DNA from 2 places in the Microbispora sp. H10830 genome. Region 2 is predicted to be linked to the other one. Evidence: riboswitches for the same ligand, from Rfam matches in the RefSeq annotation. Region 2 holds a riboswitch; the other holds the start of a gene.
The links. Region 2 has a riboswitch for cobalamin ahead of cobN (cobaltochelatase subunit CobN). Riboswitches for the same ligand answer to the same signal wherever they lie in the genome.

Region 1: another riboswitch for cobalamin. It lies ahead of HHX35_RS13665 (ribonucleoside-diphosphate reductase subunit alpha); the one in region 2 lies ahead of cobN (cobaltochelatase subunit CobN).

The regions. Positions count from the first base shown of each region.
Region 1 covers NZ_JABBWX010000004.1:275,897-279,300, forward strand. The annotation lists gene HHX35_RS13665 (ribonucleoside-diphosphate reductase subunit alpha) at 1-1,965, opposite strand, end outside; cobalamin riboswitch at 2,101-2,331, opposite strand; gene HHX35_RS13670 (tripartite tricarboxylate transporter substrate binding protein) at 2,377-3,315, opposite strand.
Region 2 covers NZ_JABBWX010000009.1:82,590-85,993, reverse strand. The annotation lists gene cobN (cobaltochelatase subunit CobN) at 1-1,432, opposite strand, end outside; cobalamin riboswitch at 1,486-1,608, opposite strand; gene cobG (precorrin-3B synthase) at 1,681-2,820, shown strand; gene HHX35_RS22880 (precorrin-8X methylmutase) at 2,837-3,404, shown strand, end outside.

The sequences.
Region 1 (3,404 bases), on a different contig from region 2:
CATCGGCTTGGTCCACAGGCCGAGAGCCTGAAGGTCCCGCACGAGATACCGGTTGACCTGGAGGAACTCCCCCGACAGCGTCTCACGCTTGAACACGTTGGACACCTGCGGCTCGACGCACTCGTAGCAGCCCGCGATCGAGGCGATCGTGGCCGTCGGCGCGATCGCCACGAGCAGGGAGTTGCGCAGCCCGGTCTGCGCGATCCTGTCCCGCAGCGCGGCCCACTCCTCGGGATGCGCCGGGGCGCACGGGTAGTGGTCGAGGTGCAGGACGCCGTCCGCGGCCCGCGTCTCCTCGTAGGCGGGGTGGCGCCCGCGTTCGGCGGCCAGGTCGGCCGAGGTGCCGTACGCCGCGAGCGCGATCTCCTCGGCGATGCGGGTCGACAGCGCCAGCGCCTCCGGCGAGTCGAACGGCAGGCGCAGCGCGAAGAACACGTCGGCGAGGCCCATGACGCCGAGCCCCACGGGCCGCCACTTCCGGTTCGCCGCCTCCGCCTCGGGCGTCGGGTAGAAGCCGAGGTCGATCGTCCGGTCCAGGAACCGTACGGCGGTGCGGACGGTGGCGCGCAGCCCGCCGAAGTCGACGGCGTCGCCCTCGGGGGTCAGGTGCGCGGCGAGGTTGACCGAGCCGAGGTTGCACACGGCGGTCTCGCCGTCGCTGGTGACCTCCAGGATCTCGGTGCACAGGTTGGACAGGTGGATGACGTTGCCGGGCCGCGCGGTCTGGTTGGAGGCCCGGTTGGCGGCGTCCTTGAACGTCATCCAGCCGTTGCCGGTCTGGGCGAGGGTGCGCATCATCCGGGCGTACAGGGCGCGGGCCGGCACCTGCCGGACGTATCGCCCGGCGGCCTCCAGTTCGCGATAGCGGGCGTCGAACGCCTCGCCCCACAGGTCGGTCAGCTCGGGGGCCTCCTTGGGGTCGAACAGCGACCACGTGCCGTCCGCCTCGACGCGGCGCATGAACTCGTCGGGCACCCAGTTGGCCAGGTTGAGGTTGTGCGTGCGGCGCGACTCCTCGCCCGTGTTGTCGCGAAGCTCCAGGAACTCCTCGATGTCGGCGTGCCAGGTCTCCAGGTAGACGCAGGCCGCGCCCTTGCGCCTGCCACCCTGGTTGACGGCCGCCACCGACGCGTCGAGCGTGCGCAGCCAGGGGACGATGCCGTTGGACAGGCCGTTGGTGCCCCGGATCAGCGAGCCGCGCGAGCGCACCCGCGTCCAGGCGATGCCGATGCCGCCGGAGTACTTCGACAGCCGCGCCACCTGGCCGTACCGCTCGTAGATGCTCTCCAGCTCGTCGCGGGGCGAGTCGAGCAGGAAGCACGACGACAGCTGCGGCCGGCGCGCGCCCGAGTTGAACAGCGTCGGGGAGCTGGGCAGATAGGCCAGTGTGGACATCAGGCCGTACAGCTCGGCCGCCTCGGCCACCGTGGCCGACAGGCCGCAGGCGACGCGCAGCAGGAAGTGCTGCGGGCGTTCGAGCACGCGCCGGGTGACCGGGTGGCGCAGCAGGTAGCGGTCGTAGACCGTGCGCAGCCCGAAGTACTCGAACCGGTCGTCGGCCGCCGGGTCGATCAGCGCGTCGAGCGCCTCGGCCTCGCCGGCCACGAACGCGGCGACGGCGTCGCCCAGCAGCCCGGCGGCGTGGGCGGCGGCGACCGACTCCGAGAAGGTGCGCACCCCCTCGGCCGCCGTCTCCTCCGCGATCAGCCCGCTCAGCAGCCGGGCCGCCCGGCGTGAGTTCTCCGGGTCGGCGATGACCCCGGCCGCCGCCTCCTCGATCGCCTGCCGGACGGCCGCCGCGTCCCGCGCGCCGTCCGCGCGGGCCTCGGCCTGCCGTACGGCGCCGGCGGCGGGGACGGAGCCGCGCGGGGCGTCGGGTCCACGGTCTCCCGCCGGAGCCCGCGGCCCGCCGCGCTCACGTGAAGCGGGGTCCGCGGACGCGGAGGCCGGGTCGGTGATGGTCATCAGATGCCCTCTCCTCGTCGTTCCGTGTCCCGGCCGGACCTGAGGGGAGGCATGCCGCGGCGCACGCGCACGAGAGGGAACCGTGCCGTGACGTTGCGGCGAGCCCGCCCTCGGGGCCCGGCGCGGGGCGCGCGCCGATGCGCGCGCGTCACTGGCAGGTCTTCGGACTCGCGGGCGTCCGGACGGGCTCGCGCCCGCCGGTCCTACTGGCCGTCGCTTCCCGGGCGCGCTCACGCCCAGTGCTTGGAACACAGCACGGTGCTGTGTGACGGCGGTCGTTCCCGCTCACCGCTGCGGGGCAGTCCCGGATTCGCACCGGGTTCCCTCTTGCCTCACCTGGGGTGAACCAGCAACGCGATGGATCCTACATCTTGTGGCCCTTCTCGCAAGCACCCCTACAAGTTGTGTTTTTCAGCGGAGTCCGAGATCATTGAGGAGCAGGGCCGTACGGCGCGCCTCGCCGACGAGCCATTGGCTGAAGTCGTCGCCGTCGAGCCACATCGGCGTCCAGTCGTTGCGGTCGCACAGGCTTCGCCAGCCGGGAGTGCCGGTGACGGCCCGGCACAGGTCGAGCAGGGCGTCCCGCCCGGGCGTGCCGCGCGGGGCGATCAGCCCCGTCCAGTCGGCGTACACGACCCGTACGCCTGACTCCGACAGCGTCGGCGCGTCCACCCCGGGCAGCCGCTCGGCGGAGGAGACCGCGAGCGGCCGCAGCCGTCCTGCGCGCAGGTAAGGGGCGACCTCGCGCCTGCTGCCGAACCCGAGCGCGAGCCGCCCGTCGAGGACCGCGGCGACGGCCTGCGCCCTGCTGCCGAACGCGACGTAGTCGAGCAGGCGTGGGTCGGCTCCCAGGCCCTGCGCGGTCATGCCGAGCAGCAGGTGCTCCGGGCCGCGGTCGGCGCCGCCCGCGACCCTGAGCCCTCCAGGGTCGCGCAGCAGCGCGGCGGCGAACTGCTCGAACGTGCGGTAACCCGAGTCGGGCGAGGCGACCAGCACCTCCCACTCCCCCGTCAGCCGCGCGAGCGGGACGGCCCTGGCGACCAGGAGGGGGTCACGGGCCAGCGCGCAGGCGGCCAGCAGTGCGGAATCGGCGATCACCAGGTCGGTCCGCGGCCCGCCCGTCCGGGCGAGAGCCGTCCCGCCGTCGCCGGCCTCCCGCCTGATCCGTACGGCCCGGACCCAGCCACGCCCCTCGACGAGCGACTTGAACCCGGCGGCGACGCCGTCCCCGCATCCTCCGGGCGGACCCGGGACGGCCAGTGAGAGCTCCCTGCGATGTGGCGGCGCCTGGACGCCGCACGCGCCCGCGAGGGCCAGGGCCCCCAGCGCGAGGACCGTACGGCGTCGCATGTCGGCACCCTCCTACCCGAAGAGCCCCTTACACGCACAGAATATGAGTAACTACACCATGTCACCATATAACGGACGTTACGGCTGCG
Region 2 (3,404 bases):
CGCGTGGGGGCTGGACCATCACCACGACGTTCCCGCTGCGCAGCGCCGCGAGCACGATGTCGCCCTCGTGGACGAACAGCTCGCCGGGCGGGGCGCCCCAGTGGCGTTCCACGTCGGCGCGCAGGTCGCCGGGCAGGGTGTCGTACCAGGCGCGGTAGGTCTCGGCGGGGATGCGCACGGGGTTGGCGGCGAGCTGCTCCTCGGTGAGCCAGTCCTGGTCCTGGCCGCCCGCGGCGATGAGCGCGTGGATCAGGGCGTCGCCGTCCTGCGCGGCCTGGCCGGGGAACCCGTCGCCGAGGTCGTAGCCCTCCTCGGCCAGGCGGGCCAGCAGTCCGACCGTGCTGGCCGGGGTGTCCAGGCCGACGGCGTTGCCGACCCGCGAGTTCTTCGTCGGGTACGCCGACAGCATCACGACGAGCTTCTTGTCCGGCGGGGGCACGTGACGCAGCAGGCCGTGCCGGACGGCGATGCCCGCGACCCGGGCCGCGCGTTCGGGGTCGGCGACGTAGACGGTCAGGCCGTCGTCGTCGATCTCCTTGAACGAGAACGGCACCGTGATGATCCGCCCGTCGAATTCGGGGATCGCGACCTGCGAGGCGGCGTCCAGCGGGGACAGGCCGTCGTCGTCGGCCTCCCAGTCGGCGCGGCCGGTCGTCAGGCACAGACCCTGCAGGATCGGCACGTCGAGGCCGGCGAGCGCGCCGACGTCCCAGGCCGCGTCGTCCCCGCCCGCCGACGCGGTCGCGGGCCGTGAGCCGCCCGCCGCGAGCACGGTCACGACGAGGGCGTCCGCGCGGCGCAGCACGTCGAGCAGCTCGGGCTCGGCGGTGCGCAGCGAGGAGCAGAAGACCGGCAGCGCCCGGCCGCCCGCGTCCTCGATCGCGTCGCACAGCGCGGTGACGAAGCCGGTGTTGCCCGCCATGTGGTGCGCCCGGTAGTAGAGCACGCCGATCACCGGGCCGTCGCCCGGCCGGGAGTCGCGTTCGAGGACGCCCCAGTTCGGAGCGGCGGCCGGGGCCGCGAAGCCGCGACCGGTCAGCAGGACCGTGTCCGACAGGAACGCGTGCAGCTCGGCGAGGTTGGCGGGGCCGCCGTGCGCGAGATAGGCGTGCGCCTCGGCGCACACGCCCCCGCTCACACCGCCGCTCACCGTGGACAGCTCCATCAGCTCCGCGTCCGGGGCCTGCTCGCCGCCGAGGACGACCACCGGGCGCGGGCCCGCGAGCAGGGCGTCCAGCCCGTCCTCCCAGGCGCGCCGCCCGCCGAGCAGCCGGACGACCACGAGGCCGGCCCCCTCGATCAGCACGGGCAGGTCGTCCACGGCGAGCCGGGACGGGTTCCCCAGGCGGAACGCCGCCCCGCTGGCGCGCGCGCTCAGCAGATCGGTGTCCGACGTGGACAACAGCACGATGAGTGGCTCGTCCGCGCGCATGGCACAGTCCTCCCTCGGGGTCCTCGCCCCGGGTCGTGGCGGCACGACGGCAGGAGTCTCCTGGCTCCCGGATCGACGCTCACCCCGGCCTTCCCGTCTTCCGACAGTGGCCGTGTGGTGGGGTTCGCTCCCCGGTCACAGTGGCGGGACCGCGCCGGATTCACACCGGCTTCCTCCGCTTGCCATCGTTCATCGCAGACCCTACGGGACGGAGGCCCTATCGAAAAACTGGCGTTAGCATCCTGCTTGTGGTCATAGGTGGCATTTCCGGACGCGCGGCTCGGGACGCCTGCCCCGGCGCGCTCCAGGTGCACGCCGCCGCGGACGGGGCGCTGGCCCGCGTCCGCGTGCCCGGCGGCGCCCTGACCATCGACGCGCTGCGCGAGCTGGCGGCCTGCGCCGGGGAACTGGGCAGCGGGATCATCGAGCTCACGTCACGCGCCAACGTCCAGGTGCGCGGGCTGGCGGACCCGGCCGCGTTCGCCGCGCGGATGGCCGCCGCCGGGCTGCTGCCGTCGGCGACCCACGAACGCGTGCGCAACATCGTCGCCTCGCCCCTCAGCGGCCGGTCGGCTACGGGCGTCCTCGACGTCCGGCCGCTGGTGACGGCGCTGGACGCGGGCCTGTGCGGGCGTCCGGCGCTGGCCGGCCTGCCCGGCCGGTTCCTGTTCGCACTCGACGACGGCACCGGCGACGTCCTCGGGCTCGGCGCGGACGTGACGCTCGCCGCGCACGCCCGCGGGGATCTGACGCTCCTGCTCGCGGGCGAACCGGTCAGCTCGGTGACCGCCGACGCCGCCGTCGCGGTCGCTCTCGCCGCCGCGGAGGCGTTCCAGTCGATACGCGGGGACGCCTGGCGCGTGGCCGAGCTCCCCGACGGCCCCGCGACGATCGCCGCCCGCCTTCCCGGTGCCGCGCCCGTGGCCGTGGCGGCTGCCGAGCCGCGTAAGGGCGGGGTGTCTCCGCAGGTGGACGGGCGGGTCGCGGTCGACGTGATCGTGCCGCTCGGCAGGCTCACCACCGCGCAGGCGGGCCTGCTCGCCGACCTGCCCCCCGCCGAGGTGCGGCTGACGCCGTGGCGTACCGTCGTGCTGCCCGATCTGGTCCCCGAGGCGGCCGGGCCGGTGACCGCCGCGCTCACCGGAGCGGGGCTGGTGACCGATCCCGCCTCTCCGTACGCCAGACTGTCGGCCTGCACCGGGCGGCCCGGCTGCGCGAAGGCCCTGGCCGACGTCCAGGCCGACGCCCTGCGCTGGGCGGAGTCCGGCACGCCCGCCCTGCGGGGTGGGGCCATGCACTGGGCCGGGTGCGAGCGCCGCTGCGGGCGTCCGCGCGGGCGGGTCACCGACGTGGTCGCCACGCCCGGCGGCTACCGCGTGAGTCACTGAACGAACAGGGGTGTCCGTGCCCGAGCACGACTACGTCCGCGACGGAGCGGAGATCTACCGGCGGTCGTTCGCGACCATCAGGGCCGAGGCCGACCTGACGGGCCTGCCCGACGACGTGGCCAGGGTCGCGGTCCGCATGATCCACGCCTGCGGCATGACCGACCTGGTCGCCGACCTCGGCTACTCCCCCGGCGTGGTAGCGAAGGCGCGCGCCGCGCTGCTGGCGGGCGCGCCCGTGCTGTGCGACGCGCAGATGGTCGCCTCCGGCGTCACCAGGAAACGCCTGCCGGCCGCCAACGAGATCGTCTGCACACTCGGCGACCCCCGTGTGCCCGCCCTCGCCGAGCGGCTCGGCACCACGCGCAGCGCGGCCGCCCTCGACCTGTGGCTCGACCGTCTCGACGGCGCGGTCGTGGCCGTCGGCAACGCCCCGACCGCGCTGTTCCGGCTGCTCGAACTGGTCGCGGAGGGCGCGGGACGGCCCGCCGCCGTGCTGGGCGTTCCGGTCGGCTTCATCGGCGCGGCCGAGTCCAAGCGCGCCCTCGCGGCGTCCGGCCTGGAGTTTCTGGTTGTCCACGGCCGCC